One region of the Cytobacillus sp. FSL M8-0252 genome, then DNA from elsewhere that is predicted to be linked to it. Evidence: a T-box and tRNA genes for the amino acid it is inferred to sense, from the RefSeq annotation. Region 1 holds a T-box; the other holds one or more tRNA genes.
What was found. A T-box is a leader RNA that pairs with one kind of tRNA and senses whether it is charged. The one in region 1 lies ahead of tyrS (tyrosine--tRNA ligase), so its partner is inferred to be a tRNA-Tyr.

Region 1 (10,168 bases):
AAATAGAAGCTCGAGCTATCCTCAGCCCATAAAATCTGTGAAGCATTTGCAGACTGATGGAAGTCAGCAACAACATAATCACCGACTTGTACATCCCATTCTTCTGTTAAACAAGTCAATTCTCCTGAGAATACATCTAATGTCCATATCTTGGACAAAGAAGCATTCTTATAAGTCGACTTCGACCCAATTAGCCCTAAACATTTGCCATCAGGGGACCATGATACATGAGAGAAGCTGGCAACTCCTTTTGTCATATTCTCCATCTGCTTACTTTCAACATCTAATATGTAAACATCATTATTGAAGGAATGATCTTTATCTGTTGCCAAATCGGCTAATAATGCGATGGATTGATTGTCCGGAGACCAGCATTGGAGATAATAATCCTGCTCTCCTGTTGTAAGCCATTCACGCTCTCCTGAAGCAATATCAATTACGCCAATATGTTGATAATCACCAGACCATAAACCTTTGGCGTCAGACTTATATTTCATCCTTTCTATTTCAACCGGCTCTGGTTTATCCTTGTTTTTTTCTGGAAGGTTCTCTTTCTCTACAGTTGATTGAAAAGCGATTCTTTTACCATCCGGTGACCATATAGGGTTGGTCGCACCATTCGGTTCATTTGTCAGCTGTTTTGCTTCGCCTCCATTCATTGATAACATAAATATTTGATTCACCTCATTATTACGATTAGAAACAAATGCGATTTGTGACCCATCTGGTGACCATCTTGGTGCCAAGTTTCTCCCTTTTCCGTATGTTAATTGTTGCGTTTCTGCAGGTTGATTGGTATTTATGTAAAACAAATGAGAGCTATATGTATTTTCTTCTTCACACATGGTCGTTTCTATATAAATACAATCATAGCCATTCTTACTTAATTGTGGATCAGTTACCGACTTCAGTTGATATTGATCCTCCGGCTTGATTCGTTTTTTTGCATTCATCCTCTTCACTCCTCTATAGGTTCTTCTCACTTTTATTCGTGACGTAAGGAATATTCCCCTTTATTTACCCACTTTTATTGTGAGTAATTCATACCTCTCTTTCAAGCTAAAAATCAAATAACAAAAAATGGATACAGTTGCATGAATATTTTAATGAGAGTAGAATATAATAAGAACAAATGTTCTATAACAAAAAAAGGAGAAGTATTTACGATGACAAGAATTCCTGAGCGAGACCGGAATATTATGGAACAAGCGATTTATTTGCCAATGGTGCTTACGATACTTAATAGGGATTTAAAAGTGATTGATGCAAGTCCGTTTAAGTTGAAGCAACCTTATGTGAATTTAGTTGATGAATCAATGAGGGTAATTCAGAAGGAATTAAGAAGCGTGAAGCACTATATGAATAAAGAAAAGTTGAGTGTACAAGAAATTAAGCGCGATGAAGCATTTACAATGTTCATGTTTCTTTATAAAGGATATGAAGAGCAGCATAATTATTTTAACCCTCGTATACGAAATAAAGTCCATGAATTACTGGAGTTTTATTTATTCAAACGTTATACTTCATCGCAAATTAGCCAATAATATCCATCATAATCTGCGAAGGAAGTTAATGTTTTCTGAAACTTTCTCAGCTTTTTTCCTTTTTAGAAAGTAAAGCGATTTTCGTTCCGTTTCTTCAATTCTGCTCGATAACGTATCTTTTAACAGAACGGTTCTTAGAATTTGATTTTGAAATATGTTATGTGAAACAGGGATAATATGCGTACGCCTATTTCTAAAAGTTACTTCTGTTTGTCCTCCCTCATGCGGACGATAATGGAGCACATGCTCATTAGATATCCATATACAGTTGGGGTTTGTAGCAGAAGCTGTGGGAAAAAAATAAATGAGATTAGTGGGATCAATCGTAATAGGTGCTTTATGTGTAATACCTGTCAGTTGTCTTGTCCCCTCTTTTCTACCTTCATAGCTAGCACCAAAAAAGCGACAACTTTTCTTAATAATTTCAAGCGGTTTAAAAGGCGAAACCGCTTCACCTTCGATTTCATAAATATGAGAATAAATCTTACTACCATATTCAATAGGCAAAATCATCATTGTTTCTGTATTAATTTCATACTCTTCAATCATCGTTTCCTTCTCAGCCATAAAACGGTACACCCCTTTACTTTTTTTGAAAAATAAACTAAATATTTTTAAAATTAGCTCTATTTTACCAGAAAGAGAAGATGATAACCAGTCTTTTTCCCTATTTAATTGACAATTTATTTGAAAATAATATATTTAATTTTTTAAAAATTCAAAAATAAGTTGAATAAATACAATTCTTTACATATACTAATAAAAAGCCATTGGGGTGATTTTTATGAAAGAAAAATCATACGCCGAATTAATGAAAGCAAGCGCCATGAAACGCAAAAGAAAGAAAGAAGCATTTGTTTTAGACTTATATGTCGACATGGTCATTAGCGACGCTATCCTAAACAGAAAACTGCAAGCTGTAAAAGTGAAATTAGATAAAGCATTAGACTGCAAAAATAAAAAAATGTTCATTACACTATCAAATGAATATATTCAACTGCAAAAAGAATATGGCTCGTAACCTATTATCCTCCACCACCAATGGGGGATTTTTTATTTTTGAATTATACTGGGAATCAAGGTAAGAAAGGGAAAAAATTAAAAAAACAAAATATACACACCCCCCGTTGCAAATGCAAAAGGCTGTGTGCACAAAATGGTACCTCTTTTTTATCTATTCATCGTCTCGATGTTTTATTTGATATTCTTCTAAGTCAATGATTCGATCCAACATTGTCGGATGTCCATAGCGAAATACCTTCACAAGTAATGGTGGATTCACTTGACTAAGACCAGCTTTGGTAAGCTCTTGAAAAGTTTCGATCCCCGCTTCTGGATCTTTTGTTAATTCAACTGCATAATGATCCGCTCTTGTTTCTTGATAGCGTGAAACTAAATTGGACAACGGACTAGAAATGAACAGAAGCATGGAAATAATTATAAGAAATAATGGTAATGAACGGATATCATTTACTGCTGGAATCTTCAATGCATCTCCATACTTCGTTACCGCCCATTCCATTATGCGATAAGTTAAATACAATCCAACTAAAGATAATAATAAATATCCGCCTATGCCAATATATATATGCTTCTCAACATAGTGCGCCATTTCATGTGCCATAATAAATAAAATACCGTCATCATCTAATCTATTTAATGTTGTATCCCAGAGAACAATCCGGGAATTTGATCCAATACCAGTAACATAAGCGTTCAAAGCATTCGTTTTCTCCGCCATATCAACTTCAAACACATGGTCAGCTGGGATGTTTGCTTCATGAGCAAGCGCCAATATTTTACTCTCTAATTCCTTATTCTTTAAAGGAGAGAAATCATTATATAACGGATCAATGACCACTGGTTGAAGGAACATTAAAAACAATGAAAAAGGAACGGTTAACATCCAAGCATATAGCCACCACCGCTTCCTGCTTTTATTAATAAGCAGATACAATACATAAACGATAAGCACCATCATGCCAAAGTTCACCCAAAAGTCTATAAGTTCATCTTTCATCCAGCTAGCAAAGCTTTGCGTAGAAATATTGTACTGCTTTGAAAAATGATAACTGATATAACTGAGTGGTGTCGTAGCGATAAAAGCGAATAGTGACAACCAAGCAACATAAATAGACGTTTGCACAAATTTGAATTTAGAAGATTGCTCAGCCCATTTTTTAAATGCACCAGATAACCCCAATAAAAGAATTGATAAGTAAAACATCCATTCAAAAGGTGTAGACAAGAAAAATAGTAAATTACGTATTTTTGAATATTCCTCAGTTAATACAAGTTCTCTACCATTTAAAAAAGTGGCAGGATCAGCAACTGTACCTTGATACTCGAATGGTAAATCTGTATTTGCAAAATGGAATAAATACCAATAAAAGAATAAACCATATAAAAAGTAGCCAAGAATGCCATAAAGACCAATTTTTCTTGCCAATTTGTTCCCTCCTTTAATCTCAATGAAAAAAGTACAACCCTTCATACTTAGTTTAGTATACTTTTCCATATTTAGAACTGCAAAAAAGAGGAAAGAAATAACTAACTGATGAATAAGGAGTAACCTGACAAAACAATAATAGCACTAAGGACAACAAAGACTACATTCGCGCCAATATAAGCAACAATAAACGCAATCGCTGCACCAAGTAAGCCGTACCAGATGCTTTCTCCAATAAGCAAAACCCCAGGAAAAATAAGAGCACCGAGAGTCGCATAAGGAACATTTTTCAGAACAGATTGCACAAATATAGGCAGTTCCTTTCCTTTAAAAAGTAAAAATGGCGCAACCCTTGGAAGATATGTAACAAGACCCATGCCAATAATTAACCAAAGTACTTCATTGCTCATTTTGCCGATCCTCCCTCTTCATTCCTTCTATAACCTCAACAAGAACGGAAGAAATTAAAGTTGCTATAACAATTGACCATCCTGTTGAAAGTGCACCGGTAAAGGTAAAAATAGTGTTTAATCCGGCAGCAATAGCAGCAAGGTAAACAACTTTAGCACTGCCTTTCATCGAAGGGACAAGTAGACCAATAAACATTGCATATAGCGCAACTGTCATGCTTTCTTGTAACACTTGTGGCAAGTTTGCACCAACGACGAACCCAAGAGCAGTAAAGGTAACCCAGCTCATATACCCAATGATATTCACACCTAAAATAAAACCAGTTTTTTGCACGCCATCTTTTGTAGCAATAACTGAAAAAGATTCATCTGTAATGCCGAATGAATAGAGTGCCTTTTTCATTAGTCTGTCATCTTCGGCTTTTTCATTAAGCGCTGTACTCATCAGAAAATGGCGAATATTAACAATAAAAGTTGTAAAAATAATTTCGAAAGTACTCGTCCCTAAACTAATTAAGCTAAGTGCCATATATTGTGATGCACCTGCAAAAACAATCATACTCATAAGTACAGTCTCTATAAAAGATAAACCTGTTGTCTTTGCTAATAAGCCAAACGTAAGTGCAACGGGGGCATAACCAATCGCAATACTTACACCAGCCTGCACCCCTTTTCGAAATGGTACTTCTCTTGTTTGTAACAATAGCTCCGCCAAGATTTCTCCCTACCCTTCATCCCAAAAAATAGTATAATATTGAATAAATAAACTGATTAGTTATTTGTACAATATATTATACATTCGTACGTTATAATAAACAATCATTTTCGGAGGAATTATGGATAATATTCAAAAAAATATCGGTGTTAACTTAAAAAATCTACGTAAAGCACGAGGTTTAAGTCTAGATACTACAGCAAACTTAACTAATGTAAGTAAAGCGATGCTTGGGCAAATAGAACGTGGTGAATCCAACCCAACAGTGACAACATTATGGAAGATTGCCACAGGATTACAAGTTTCCTTCTCATCTTTAATTAAGGAACAGCAGTCTCCTATTCATGTGGTTAATCGCCATGATATAAGCCCCATTATGGAGTATAGTGGGAAATATCGCGTATATCCGGTCTTCCCATTTGACCCAAGGAAAAAGTTTGAAATTTTTACTGTCGAGATTGAGACAGGTTATGAACATCTATCAGAAAAACATAATGAAGGTGTTGAAGAGTATGTAACGGTGATTACTGGTACACTACAACTTGAAATTAATGAACAACAATACACCATTCAACCAGGTAATTCCATCCGTTTCTCCGCCAACAAAGCACATACGTATCGCAATATTGGGGAAGATATGATTATTTATCAAACAGTTTTGTATTACCCTTAAGTTTAAGGGTTGCAATTCTGTTTCTTTTTTTGTAGAATCATTTCATAGCTAATGATTCTGAAAATAAAAGAGGGGTGATCCTATTCACCAATTAGACGAAGATGGCTATTTGCATCCTGAAGAGTCAACGGTCATTCAAAAGATAAGTAAAAAAACAACGATAGAGCCAAATGCAATAGCCGTAGTCACTAGCCTATATCGCATTGGCCAAGGCATTAAAAATAAGCTAGAGCAAGAAGTGTTAGCCAAGCATAAAATCTCTTGGACTTCCTTTTCGATTCTTTATGATTTATGGATATATGGAAAAATGGAAACAAAAGAGCTTGCCCTTTCTGCAGGTGTATCAAAAGCAACAATCAGTAATATTATGCGTACATTAGAGAATAAGTCATTTTGCAGAAGGGAAACCGACCCAAGAGATCGCCGAAACACTTTTGTTGTGATTACACCTAAGGGTAGAGACGTCATTGAAGAGCTTTATCCCGAATTTCATGAGGGAGAAATCTCCATTGTTAAAGGGTTAAAAACGGACGATCAAAAGCAATTAGCTGCAACCCTTTACCGGCTCATTAAAGACAATAAATTTTAATAAAGAAAAAGTGATGATAGAAGTCTTAGTAGCAACCTCCTCCCTATCACAGAGAGCCGACAAATGACTGAGAGTCGGTATAAAGGATGAAGCGAATTACAACTTCTTGAACTTTCATTGCTACTTGCAATGAACGGCTACGTTCGTTAAATGTTGAGGTGGAGAAGTATTATACTTCTCAATTAGGGTGGTAACGCGTGAAATCCACGTCCCTTTTATCAGGGATGTGGATTTTTATTATTTTTTAAGGATGTGAATAATTGTGAAAGAAAAATTATCAGAACAGCAATTAAAAGAGTTACAGAGACAATTAAAGTTATACAAACAAGGTGTGCAAGAAATAATACCCACTGAAGAATTAGAAGAAAAGTTAGCAAAATCTATTTTATTAAATAAACCTTTAAAGATAAAGCTTGGCTTAGACCCTTCAGCTCCTGACGTTCATTTAGGTCATACGGTTGTTTTAAAGAAATTAAAGCAATTCCAAGATAATGGTCATACGATTCAATTATTAATTGGGGATTTTACTGGTAAGATTGGTGATCCGACAGGTAAGTCCATCGCTAGAAAACCATTAACCGATGAAGAAGTGAAGCATAACGCCCAAACTTACTTTGAGCAATTTGGTAAAGTACTCGATATGGAAAAAGTTGAATTACATTATAATTCAACATGGCTCTCTCAACTTAAGTTTGATGAAGTCATTCAATTAGCAGGTAAAATTACCATTGCCCGCTTAATGGAACGTGATGACTTTGAAGAAAGAATTGCCTTCGGGAAGCCGATTTCTTTACACGAATTCTTCTACCCAGTCATGCAAGGATACGATTCTGTTGTGCTTGAATGTGGTATTGAGTTAGGAGGCACTGATCAACACTTTAATGTCCTTATGGGTAGGCACTTTCAAGAGAAATTTGGGAAACCTAAGCAAATTGCACTGCTGATGCCACTACTTGAAGGGTTAGATGGCGTTGAGAAAATGTCAAAATCGAAGAATAATTATATCGGTATTAATGAACCAGCAAACGAAATGTACGGGAAAGCGATGTCCATTCCGGATGAACTCATGGTGAAGTACTTTACACTTATTACTCCACTTACACCTGAAGAAATAACTGAGATAGAAGAAGGGCTAGTTAAGCGAACCCTCCATCCACGTGATGTAAAGATGCAATTAGCAAAGCTAATTGTACAAATGTACCATGATGAAGAGGCAGCTGAAAAAGCAGAACAACAATTTATTACGATTTTCCAAAAAGGAGAAGTACCTGAAGAACTGCCGACAATGACATGGACTGGCCCAACTTCTATCACCATTGTGCAATTGTTAGTAGATACAGGCTTACTGCCTTCAAAATCCGAGGCTAAAAGAATGATTGCTGGTGGCGCAATTAAAATAGATGGTAAAAAAATCATCACTGATATGGAAACGACTACGATTAGCCATAATATGATTGTTTCAGTAGGTAAAAGAAAATTCATGAAATTATTGTTAAAGAATTAGGTTGTGAGGTAATTTAAAAATAGTCACCTTTTATCAGGTGGCTATTTCAATGTTTAGGCTTCTTCTACTAACAGTTTTTCCAAAAGGGAGCTAGCTGTCTCGTCCACTCTTTTTTATCATATTTCCGCCACATATCTGCTGTTTGCAGCATCGGATCCCCAGAATAAAAGCGCTCGTATAATTCATGACGAGAACCAAAAGGTGAACCTATTAAATCCCAAGCTAATTTAAATAGCTTCGTCCTTTCTTCTGCAGTAGCATTCTTCCCTTTATAATACTGTTGTGTCAACTGACTGATTTGACCTGATAGATCGGCCATGGACGAAGGTAATTGTATCAAGCCGCCAGCACCTATTAATTGAATGATTTCAACTGCATTGGGATAATATTTCGTCCCCAGTACTCTCGCTGTTTGAATATAATTAAAATCTGGAATATAAATGTCTTTCTCCAACTTTCCATTTTGTTCAGCGGCAATGATTAACCCTTCAATTGTGCGAATTTGGATAATAAGTTCCCCTAGCTTTTCTTGTACATGTAAATAGCCATCTGCTCCAATCACATGTGCCATGGCATTTGCTACTGCTGCCATAAAAGATAACTTCGTTTGCAAGCGCACAATGGCTTGATGATACGCTAAGCTATTAGAAATAGAATCAACTTTTAACTGAGCTAAAGCAATAGGGTTATCATGCAGTAAAACTCTCTCCCACGGAACAAAGACATCATCGAAAATCAAGACCGCATCCATTTCATCGTATTGTGCACTAAGGGAATGTTCAACTTGCGACGCTTCTGCAAAAGACTCACGACAAACCATATGCAAGCCCTTAGCATTTGCGGGCACAATCAGCATATGCGCTAAATCTTTCTTCGCCTCATCTAAAGGTGCTAAGGGATAAACAATAATATCATGGGCATAAGGTGCGGAAGTGCCAATCATCTTAGCCCCATTAATATATACGCCTTCGTTTGTCTTTTTTGTTATTCTCAATAAACCTAACTTTTTCGTATTATAATACTCATTAGCACTCCGGTTGATTTGCGGATCTCTTTGAACAATGGCAATGAAACGATTTTCTCTTTTGGCTATATGATAATAAGCCTCTATTTTTCCTGGGAAATGCGGATCTAATTCACGATACGCTTCTCTATTTGCATACCAGCCTGCCACTCGCGAACGGGCATAATCGGAAAGTCGACTCATCATGCCGTTCGTATCTTTCGCCCATGCCTCAAAAGCCGTGCGCCTTTCCTGTAATTCAGTGATATTTCTTGGCAAATAAAAAGCCTTATGCACCCATTGCTGTAAATCATCATCAAAATAACCGATTAATGGCTGTAACTTTGGGTTCGTTAATTGCGAAAACAAGGATTCAATCGTCGTCAACGTACCTCTAAAATTTGTATCTTCGGTAATATCAATTCTTTTACCGTTCAACCACACATTTCTGCCATCCTTTAAGCTTTCTATAAACAAGCTTATTCTCTCCCTTCAGCAGGATAAGTCTGATTATGTGCTAATGGCGGTGAATACACATGAAAACTAATGACCTCAAATGGTGTGGGATTAAACATGAGATGAATGGTATCCCCTTGTACATGAAAAGACTCATCTGCCTTATATGACTCAATTTTATTAACCGATAAATCTTTATGATAAATGAGATTAAGTAAGCTTCCCTGAACAACATAAACTTCTCCTTTTGAAAAACCATGATCATGGACAAGCGTTTTAGCAAATGGCGGAAGATAAACAACAATGACCTCAACCTGCTGATTGCGATAAATGACGTTTCTCCCATACTCTAACATCCCTTGCGGTTGTGTAATATAAGGCTCCAACTCTTTTGAACAAATATTTAATGAACGAATCGCCTTATCTAAAGGCACTTCTTTTTCTTGTAAAACTTGGCGAACTTTTTCTTGAAATGTCACGGTGTAAATCGCTCCTTTACATGCAATTCTATGAATAGTTGATCGACTTTCTCAACTTTCTAAAATACAATATGACAAGCTTGTACTTTCGTGATTAGAATGCAAGAAAATGAGTAGAAGCCTAGGTTATAATTCTATGAAAGCACTAATACCCTTTTATAAGATGTTTAACAGGAGGCCGAACTTTTGAAAATATCGAGTAAAGGTGAATATGCGCTGCGTTCATTAATTGTTCTCGGGAATAATGAAGGAACTGTTATAACCATCAAAGACATTTCAGCTCAAACATTAGTACCTGTTCAATATTTGGAACAAATTCTACTTCTTTTAAAAAGCCATGGTTATG
Region 2 (10,168 bases), 1.5 Mb from region 1:
ATAACGGTCCTAAGGTAGCGAAATTCCTTGTCGGGTAAGTTCCGACCCGCACGAAAGGCGTAACGATCTGGGCACTGTCTCAACGAGAGACTCGGTGAAATTATAGTACCTGTGAAGATGCAGGTTACCCGCGACAGGACGGAAAGACCCCGTGGAGCTTTACTGTAGCCTGATATTGAATTTTGGTACAGCTTGTACAGGATAGGTAGGAGCCTTAGAAGCCGGAGCGCTAGCTTCGGTGGAGGCGTCGGTGGGATACTACCCTGGCTGTATTGAAATTCTAACCCACATCCCTTATCGGGATGGGAGACAGTGTCAGGTGGGCAGTTTGACTGGGGCGGTCGCCTCCTAAAGAGTAACGGAGGCGCCCAAAGGTTCCCTCAGAATGGTTGGAAATCATTCGTAGAGTGTAAAGGCACAAGGGAGCTTGACTGCGAGACCTACAAGTCGAGCAGGGACGAAAGTCGGGCTTAGTGATCCGGTGGTTCCGCATGGAAGGGCCATCGCTCAACGGATAAAAGCTACCCCGGGGATAACAGGCTTATCTCCCCCAAGAGTCCACATCGACGGGGAGGTTTGGCACCTCGATGTCGGCTCATCGCATCCTGGGGCTGTAGTCGGTCCCAAGGGTTGGGCTGTTCGCCCATTAAAGCGGTACGCGAGCTGGGTTCAGAACGTCGTGAGACAGTTCGGTCCCTATCCGTCGTGGGCGCAGGAAATTTGAGAGGAGCTGTCCTTAGTACGAGAGGACCGGGATGGACGCACCGCTGGTGTACCAGTTGTCTTGCCAAAGGCATCGCTGGGTAGCTATGTGCGGAAGGGATAAGTGCTGAAAGCATCTAAGCATGAAGCCCCCCTCGAGATGAGATTTCCCATAGCGCAAGCTAGTAAGATCCCTGAAAGATGATCAGGTTGATAGGTTAGAGGTGGAAGTGTGGCGACACATGTAGCTGACTAATACTAATCGATCGAGGACTTAACCAAAAACGAAAAGCGAAAGCGCCTTGTTCAGGCGCCGCAGCTAGACAGCACTACGTAAGTAGTCGCGTCAGCAACGCATAGGCGATTACTCAAAACAATCTTCTTCAACATTACCTAGTTTTCAGAGAATGATTTAAAATTTCTCTTGAAATTTTCATAAAAGACGTTATAATAATAAATGTCTTTAAAAAGTCCGGTGGCGATAGCGAGAAGGTCACACCCGTTCCCATACCGAACACGGAAGTTAAGCTTCTCAGCGCCGATGGTAGTTAGGGGCTGTCCCCTTGTGAGAGTAGGACGTTGCCGGGCATACATATTAACATATTATTCCGCAGTAGCTCAGTGGTAGAGCATTCGGCTGTTAACCGAACGGTCGTAGGTTCGAATCCTACCTGCGGAGCCATTTTAAACAAAATCAAAGATATTTAGCTGATGCTTCCATAGCTCAGCAGGTAGAGCACTTCCATGGTAAGGAAGAGGTCACCGGTTCGAGCCCGGTTGGAAGCTCTGGTAAGAACTTTAAATATTTTTGGCCCCTTGGTCAAGCGGTTAAGACACCGCCCTTTCACGGCGGTAACACGGGTTCGAATCCCGTAGGGGTCACCATTTTGGAGGATTAGCTCAGCTGGGAGAGCATCTGCCTTACAAGCAGAGGGTCGGCGGTTCGATCCCGTCATCCTCCACCATTTCAATTTACTATAGATGGGCCGGCCTAGCTCAATTGGTAGAGCAACTGACTTGTAATCAGTAGGTTGGGGGTTCAAGTCCTCTGGCCGGCACCATTTTAATATATTTATGTCGGAGGGGTAGCGAAGTGGCTAAACGCGGCGGACTGTAAATCCGCTCCTTCGGGTTCGGCAGTTCGAATCTGCCCCCCTCCACCATTTCAATTTTATTTGAATGAAAATCCAAAAAGCGGACATAATATAATTAGTCCTTTTTATTTTGTTTTTTTACATACGATGGGCTATAGCCAAGCGGTAAGGCAACGGATTTTGATTCCGTCATTCGCAGGTTCGATCCCTGCTAGCCCAGCCATTTTCGAGCCATTAGCTCAGTTGGTAGAGCATCTGACTTTTAATCAGAGGGTCGAAGGTTCGAGTCCTTCATGGCTCACTTAATCCTTAAACATTTTATGTTTAAGGATTTTTATTTGTTATCTTGTATTTTTCCCATGAGATTAAACATAAGGAAATTACCCACATACTTCTTGTATGAGATATCACAGGGCCTTTCTTTGTACAATCCTTTAAGCTGACTTAACTAAGTAAGCAGAGGAAGCGCATCTATTTTTGGTGATTTGTAATTCAATCTGTGTTTAGAAATATATCATTTTCCGTTTGTGTTCTGCTATCCTGCCCACAGTAATTGACCCAGAGCAATAATAAATGCCCTTTTTTTGTATAGATATACAAAATTTTGCACAGTTGAACCATTAGAATGTAACCGTTTACAATAGAGAGAGAATTCATTCTTTAGTAGGGGGAGCAACTAAATGAAAAACATTTCAATTATTGGTATGCCGATGGACTTGGGACAATTACGAAGAGGGGTAGACATGGGGCCAAGTGCCATCCGATATGCGGGCATTGAAAATAGATTACAAGAACTTAATCACCAAGTTGATGATTTAGGTGATATTGAAATAGGTAGGTCGACTGAACAAATAGATAAGGAAACAGGTTTAAGAAACTTGGACTTAATTGCAGAAAAGACTAAAATCTTAGCAGATCAAGTTAATGGGGTAGTAAAAAAAGGAGCATTTCCTCTTGTTTTAGGAGGGGATCATAGTATCGCTATTGGTACGTTAGCTGGTTTATTACAGCATTATCATAACTTAGGTGTGATTTGGTACGATGCACACGGGGACTTAAATACAGCAGAAACTTCGCCATCCGGTAATATTCATGGGATGTCCTTAGCAGTCGCTCTAGGATATGGGCATCCATTGTTATTAGAGGTAGGAGGAGTCCATAAGAAGTTGAAGCCTGAAAATGTTGTGATTATAGGAGCAAGGTCTTTAGACCAAGGCGAAAGGGATTTGATTAAAGCCAAGGGAATAAAAGTCTTTACGATGCATGAAATTGATCGCTTAGGGATGCCGAGGGTAATGGAAGAGACGATTAGTTATTTACAAGACCGAACAGATGGTGTTCACCTTTCGTTAGATTTAGATGGTCTTGATCCATCTGATGCACCTGGTGTGGGTACACCAGTTATGGGGGGGATAAGTTATCGAGAGAGCCACCTTGCTATGGAAATACTGGCAGAATCCCAAATGATTACTTCGGCCGAATTTGTTGAGGTTAATCCAATATTAGATGAAAGAAATAAAACAGCTGATGCAGCGGTGGCCTTAATGGGCTCGCTATTCGGTGAAAAATTACTATAAAGTGAAAGAAGCTTGAGTCGATGCTCAAGCTTCTTTTTTTAATGTTAATGTATAGTATCTATTAATTAGGTTGTCCAATTCAATGCTCGCTTTAAGAACTTGGTGGTTTGAAAATGAAGAAATAGAAGCAAGTTCAACCATTTTAGCTCTGTGTATTTCAATATCTTTTAATAGTTCCTCCGTATACATGAGATCATTGTCCTTTCCATTTGAAAATTTTATTCCAGCACGTAGACAATTTTTAAATGTATGGTCTCTTGTTCGTTGGAGCAAAAATATTGAAGGGAAGGTCTTTTTTCCTTCGTCAACACACTGGTTTTAAATCCTTTATACCCAGTATGAAAATTAATTAAACTACTTTAGTTAAAATTTGTTAAAATATTATGTGATAACTCTTATATAACCAAAGTACTTATGGAGGAAAAGGAACCTAATAAAAAATATGTGAAACCTTTTTGCTATCGATTCGTAAATGATTATCGATAAGCCGCATAGAGCGGGGGTAAATAGATGGAATTGTTGGTGAAGAAAAGAATTAAACAAGTATTAAAAGGAGATCAAGATGCTTACGCTGAAATAGTAGAAATATACAAAGACAGAGTATATCATATCTGTTATCGAATGTTGGGTAATCAACATGAGTCTGAAGATATTGCACAAGAAGCTTTCTTACGAGCATATGTAAATATACAAAGCTTCAATACGAACTTAAAGTTCTCAACATGGTTATATCGCATTGCAACAAACCTATGTATTGACCGGATCAGGAAGAAAAAGCCCGACTATTATTTGGACGCGGAAGTAGCAGGAACAGACGGTTTAAATATGTACTCACAAATTCCCGCGAGTACGAAACTACCTGAAGAAGATGTAGAAAAAATGGAGTTGCAGGAAACCATACAAATGGAAATTTCGAAGCTACCGGAAAAATATCGATCGGTCATCGTGCTTAAGTACATTGAAGAACTATCCTTGAATGAAATCAGTGAGACCTTAGATCTACCATTAGGCACTGTGAAAACGAGGATTCATAGGGGAAGAGAAGCTTTAAGAAAGCAATTACGCTACGTATAAGAAGGTGATTTCAGTGAAATGTAATGAAGAAATTATTGAATATATGCATGAATATTTAGATGAAGAAATAACAGATGAGCATAAACAATTACTCAAAACACATATAGAGCAATGTGAAGAATGCCGCATGCATTTTCATGAACTAAAGCGAGCGATTGCCTTTGTCCAGAGTACGTCACATTTCCAAGCGCCTGCAGGTTTTACTGAGAATGTGATGGCGAGACTGCCTAAAGAAAAGAAAAAAGTAGGTGCACAAAGGTGGCTCAGGAAGCACCCAATGCTTGCTGCAGCATCACTCTTTCTTATCTTAATGTCTGGAAGTGTTCTATCTGCCTGGAATCAAGAAAGTGCATTGTCTGTTTCCAAGCAATCTAATCTAGTGATTGAGAACGATACGGTCATTGTCCCAGAAGGAGAAGTGGTCAAGGGAGATGTTGTTGTTAAGAATGGAAACTTGCAAATAAATGGTGAAGTCGAAGGGGATGCAACGGTCATTAATGGTGAGCAATATTTAGCCTCGGCTGGTAACGTCACAGGAGAAATAAAAGAAGTAGACCAGCTTTTTGAATGGTTATGGTATCACATTAAAAATACAAGTAAAAGTTTAATCTCGACTGTTACACAAGAGGATGAAAAAGAGTAAGAGAATATAGGTCACTGCTATAATGCGGTGGCTTTTTCCTTTGTTCAAAGAAGTGTAAATATGTAATTATTTGTTAATAAATCGCTTAATCTTTGCATATGTAGTAATAAAAATGTAGGATATATTTTAATAACGTTCACGATTGTATACATAACTAGAAAATTGGATTTCATTAGAAATATGGTATAATAAGTAGGTTAAACGACTATTTTAATGGTGGAAATAAATACTTGGAGGAAGGAAAATGTCGCTTTTAGATTTATCTTTCACAGATTTACCTTTATTAAGGCTTTTAGCGAATACAGTAGACATTCTCCTTGTCTGGTTCGTTATATATAAATTAATTATGATTGTTAAAGGGACGAAAGCCGTCCAATTAGTCAAAGGGATATTTATTATTCTGATTGTAAAGGTTTTAAGTGATATCCTTCATTTGCAAACTTTAGGATGGATGATGGAACAAGTTCTCTTATGGGGGGTACTAGCCATTATTATTATCTTCCAACCAGAGTTGCGTCGTGCACTAGAGCAGCTTGGTAGGGGTAAATTCTTCGTTAGAAGTGGTAACCAAGAAGAGATGGATCAAGATCAATTAGTTACTGCAATTGTAAAGTCTGTTGATTACATGGCTAAGCGGAGAATTGGTGCGCTAATTTCGATTGAACGTGAAACTGGTATGGGTGACTATATTGAAACTGGTATTCCATTGCATTCCAAAATATCATCAGAATTACTTATTAATATCTTTATTCCCAATACACCATTACATGATGGCGCCGTTATTATACAGAAAAGTCAAATTGCAGCTGCTGCATGTTACTTGCCTTTATCAGAAAGTCCTTTTATCTCTAAAGAGTTAGGTACTAGACATAGAGCAGCGATGGGAATTAGTGAAGTAACAGATAGTATCACCATTATTGTGTCTGAAGAGACAGGTGGAATATCTGTAGCGAAAAATGGTGAACTTACACGCGATTTGAAACTCGATCAGCTCAAAGAACTATTAAATGAGAAGCTTATTCACTCAGCTAAATCAAAACAATCTTCTTCCACTCTTTGGAACTGGAGGGGAAAGAAAAATGGATAAATATATTGATAAGCTCATTGATACCAGATGGTTTATGAAGGTAGTGGCTTTATTAATTGCTCTGCTCCTGTTTGATTCGGTTTATGATACGAATAACGATAATAGAAGTATCAATGTACCTGGAGATGATGGCTCAGCTGTCATTGAAAATGTTCCGCTCACAGCTTACTATGATACAGATAATCTTGTCGTTTCCGGACTTCCAGAAACAGTGGCTGTTACTTTAGATGGCCCAAGGAGCCATTTGGAAAATGCGAAGGCACAGCGGAACTTTGAAGTGTTTGTGGACTTATCAGATGCAGAAATTGGTCGACAAGAAGTAGAGGTAGGGATTAAAGATCTATCCGATAAGCTTGAATATATAATTGACCCTTCTACTGTAGATGTAACAATTGATGAAAAAGTAACTGAAGAGTTCAATGTGGAAGCAGAATTTAACAATAGTTTACTTGAAGAAGGTTACAAGGCCGAAGCAGCACTTGCTGAACCTAGTACAGTCAAAATAACAGGTGCCAAAAATGTGATTGAATCGATTGCTTATGTCAAAGCAACTGTTAATACAAAAGGTTCTATAACGGAATCATTTACAGAAACAGCCGCGATTAATGTGCTCGATCGTAATATGAATAAATTAGATGTAGATGTAAATCCAGGTGAGGTGGAGGTTTCGGTCGATGTGAAGCGTTTAAGTAAGACGGTGCCCATCGATATTGTTGAAACCGGGAGCCTTCCTTCGGGAGTTGAGTTAGACTCTCTTAAACTCAGCCAAACAGAAGCAACCATTTTTGCTCCAGAAAATGTTCTAAATGATGTAAAAACGGTTAGGGTAGAGGTCGATTTAAGCAAACTCGATAAAGATCAGGAAATAAAATTACCTGTGATCATCTCAGACGGAATTACTAGTGTTGATCCTAAAGAAGTGACGGTTAATGCCAATGTGACTGTTAAGGAACAAGAAGCACCAGAAGATAGCAGCAGTGAGGAAGAAGAATCACAAGTACAAGAACAAGAGCAGGAACAAGCCGCAAATGAACAAACAGTGAATCGAACCTATTCAGGCATGCCGATAACAATCACAGGATTAGACGACCAATATGATGTGACATTTCAAAGCCCTGATGAAGGTGAGACAAGCTTGAAGGTTTCTGGTAATGAAAAGGATATGAATAGTTTAAGTAAAGGTGATTTTATCCTATCTATAGATGTATCTGGCCTTGATCCTGGAGAACATGAGGTGAATATTCAATTAGACGCACCTCTTGGTGTTGAGTCCCAACTTGAGAGTGAGACGGCAACAATCAATATTACAGAAAAAGAATAGATGGAACAGCAGAGGAAAGTGAAGGAGCGATTAATAATGGGAAAATATTTTGGTACGGATGGCGTTCGCGGAGTGGCAAATAGTGAGTTAACGCCAGAGTTAGCCTTTAAACTAGGTAGATTTGGTGGATATGTATTAACAAAAGATCAAGAACGCCCAAAAGTTTTAATTGGGAGAGATACAAGAATCTCAGGACATATGCTTGAGAATGCACTGGTAGCAGGCCTTCTTTCTATCGGCGCAGAAGTGATGCGACTCGGCGTTATTTCTACTCCAGGTGTTGCCTATTTAACGAAAGCATTAGATGCAGAGGCGGGCGTAATGATATCTGCTTCCCATAATCCTGTTGCGGATAATGGAATTAAGTTTTTTGGTCCAGATGGCTTCAAGCTTTCAGATGCACAGGAAAATGAAATCGAAGAACTAATGGACAAGGAGAATGATTCCCTTCCACGACCAGTTGGTGGTGATCTTGGACAAGTGAATGATTACTTCGAAGGCGGACAGAAATATCTGCAATACTTAAAGCAATCTGTTGATGATGATTTTTCTGGCATTCATATCGCTTTAGATTGTGCACATGGAGCGACTTCATTCTTAGCAAATCATTTATTTGCTGACTTGGATGCCGATTTATCGATGATGGGTGCTTCACCCAATGGGTTAAATATTAATGAGGAAGTGGGCTCTACACATCCAGAAGCCTTAGCTGCTTTTGTGAAAGAAAGAGGAGCGGATGTAGGGCTTGCCTTTGATGGTGATGGCGATCGGTTGATAGCTATCGATGAAAAAGGGCAAGTGGTAAATGGTGACCAAATCATGTTCATTTGTGCGAAGTACTTGAAAGAACAAGGTAGACTTAAAGAGGATACCGTTGTTTCTACAGTAATGAGCAACCTTGGTTTCTATAAGGGATTAGAAGCAAATGAGATGAAAAGTGTGCAAACGGCAGTCGGTGACCGCTATGTTGTAGAGGAAATGAAGAAGAGTGGTTATAGTTTAGGTGGCGAACAATCTGGCCATATTATCTTCCTTGATCATATCACGACAGGTGACGGGCTCCTTTCTGGTTTACAACTAGTGAACATTATGAAGGTGACAAACAAATCACTTTCAGAGCTTGCGAAAGAAATGCAAAAGTTCCCACAAAAGCTCGTTAATATTAAAGTAACGGATAAACACCATGTAACAGATAATGAAAAGGTTAAAGCTGTTATTAGTGAAGTTGAAAAAGAAATGAATGGTGATGGACGTATTCTTGTCCGTCCTTCAGGAACTGAACCGCTTGTTCGCGTCATGGCAGAAGCAGCTACAGAAGAGGCTTGTGAAGCATATGTAAACCGTATTGCTGCTGTTGTAGAAGAAGAAATGGGTCTGAAATAAGCGTGTAATAATGATGCATAAGGGAACGCTTCTGTTTTCTTATGCATATTTTATTTATGTATGAAAAAAGCATGGAGAACTTCCGCTTATAGTAAAAAATACCTATTAATTGATGGTTATTCGTTGACTTTCATAAGCGTATCGGTTATGCTTATCATGTTTTTGTATATAAAAAAAGAAAGGTGGTTTAGAAGCAAAATTTCATAATTAAAGCGCCCGGGCTAATCTTTGAACGGATATGGAAGGTTAGTTGACGAGGAGGAGGTTTATCGAAGCATCGGCGGGTACCTCCCGGTTGAAAAGCACAACCGTAATCATGTCTTTAAATCATTAGGGTAACCTAATGGACAAAGAGAGATGAATGCCATAAATATAGAACGTAAAGGCATCTATGTCATGCCTTGCTTTCACATTGAAATAATACGGAGATAAGGGGCAAGTACGCCCTTAAAGGCTTCTTGCCCCTTCTACATTAGGAGGAAGAAGTATGTGCGGTATTGTTGGATATATTGGTAACCAAGATTCAAAGGAAATTTTATTAAAAGGCTTAGAAAAGCTAGAATATAGAGGCTATGATTCTGCAGGTATTGCGGTAGTCAATGAAGCTGGCGTGCAAGTTTTTAAAGAAAAAGGCAGAATTGCTGACCTTCGTGCGATTGTAGACGAAAAGGTTTTAGCGTATACAGGAATCGGTCATACACGTTGGGCAACACATGGTGTACCAAGTCAAGAAAATGCACACCCTCATCAAAGTAATTCAGGTCGTTACACACTTGTTCATAACGGTGTGATTGAAAACTATGAACAGATGAAACGTGAATTCTTACAAGGTGTGGAGCTGAAAAGTGAAACAGACACCGAAGTTATCGTACAAATGATTGATCAATTTGCTAAAGAGCTTAGCACTGAAGAAGCTTTTCGCAAAACTTTGCAACAGCTTAAAGGCTCTTACGCTCTTGCGCTTGTAGATAATGAAGACAAGAGTACAATCTATGTCGCGAAGAACAAAAGTCCATTATTAGTTGGTTTAGGAGAAGCATTCAATGTCGTGGCTTCTGATGCGATGGCAATGATTCAAATCACAGATCAATATGTAGAACTCATGGATAAAGAAATGGTAATGGTGACAAAAGATGGTGTAACAATTAAAAACCTTAAAGGGGAAACAATTGAACGTTCACCTTATACAGCAGAACTTGATGCAAGCGATATTGAAAAAGGAACATACCCTCACTACATGCTAAAAGAAATCGATGAGCAACCACTTGTTCTTCGTAAGATCATTCA

Region 2: it encodes a tRNA-Tyr, which carries the amino acid that the T-box ahead of tyrS (tyrosine--tRNA ligase) is inferred to sense. The anticodon was not compared.

Annotation. Positions count from the first base shown of each region.
Region 1 covers NZ_JBBOWZ010000001.1:1,678,667-1,688,834, reverse strand. Annotated here, with positions in the region: gene MKX83_RS08735 (S9 family peptidase) at 1-953, opposite strand, end outside; gene MKX83_RS08730 (hypothetical protein) at 1,167-1,544, shown strand; gene MKX83_RS08725 (competence protein ComK) at 1,551-2,111, opposite strand; gene MKX83_RS08720 (IDEAL domain-containing protein) at 2,329-2,565, shown strand; gene MKX83_RS08715 (M48 family metallopeptidase) at 2,719-3,993, opposite strand; gene MKX83_RS08710 (AzlD domain-containing protein) at 4,095-4,403, opposite strand; gene MKX83_RS08705 (AzlC family ABC transporter permease) at 4,393-5,118, opposite strand; gene MKX83_RS08700 (helix-turn-helix domain-containing protein) at 5,240-5,791, shown strand; gene MKX83_RS08695 (MarR family winged helix-turn-helix transcriptional regulator) at 5,901-6,380, shown strand; T-box leader at 6,385-6,597, shown strand; gene tyrS (tyrosine--tRNA ligase) at 6,637-7,884, shown strand; gene MKX83_RS08685 (4-hydroxyphenylacetate 3-hydroxylase family protein) at 7,952-9,364, opposite strand; gene MKX83_RS08680 (cysteine dioxygenase) at 9,367-9,822, opposite strand; gene MKX83_RS08675 (RrF2 family transcriptional regulator) at 10,009-10,168, shown strand, end outside.
Region 2 covers NZ_JBBOWZ010000001.1:212,871-223,038, forward strand. Annotated here, with positions in the region: rRNA gene MKX83_RS01125 (23S ribosomal RNA) at 1-984, shown strand, start outside; rRNA gene rrf (5S ribosomal RNA) at 1,174-1,290, shown strand; tRNA gene MKX83_RS01135 (tRNA-Asn) at 1,310-1,384, shown strand; tRNA gene MKX83_RS01140 (tRNA-Thr) at 1,416-1,488, shown strand; tRNA gene MKX83_RS01145 (tRNA-Glu) at 1,513-1,587, shown strand; tRNA gene MKX83_RS01150 (tRNA-Val) at 1,592-1,667, shown strand; tRNA gene MKX83_RS01155 (tRNA-Thr) at 1,688-1,763, shown strand; tRNA gene MKX83_RS01160 (tRNA-Tyr) at 1,782-1,865, shown strand; tRNA gene MKX83_RS01165 (tRNA-Gln) at 1,945-2,019, shown strand; tRNA gene MKX83_RS01170 (tRNA-Lys) at 2,025-2,097, shown strand; gene rocF (arginase) at 2,477-3,373, shown strand; gene MKX83_RS01180 (aspartyl-phosphate phosphatase Spo0E family protein) at 3,398-3,562, opposite strand; gene sigW (RNA polymerase sigma factor SigW) at 3,884-4,447, shown strand; gene MKX83_RS01190 (anti-sigma factor family protein) at 4,461-5,090, shown strand; gene cdaA (diadenylate cyclase CdaA) at 5,335-6,177, shown strand; gene MKX83_RS01200 (CdaR family protein) at 6,170-7,498, shown strand; gene glmM (phosphoglucosamine mutase) at 7,535-8,881, shown strand; gene glmS (glutamine--fructose-6-phosphate transaminase (isomerizing)) at 9,369-10,168, shown strand, end outside.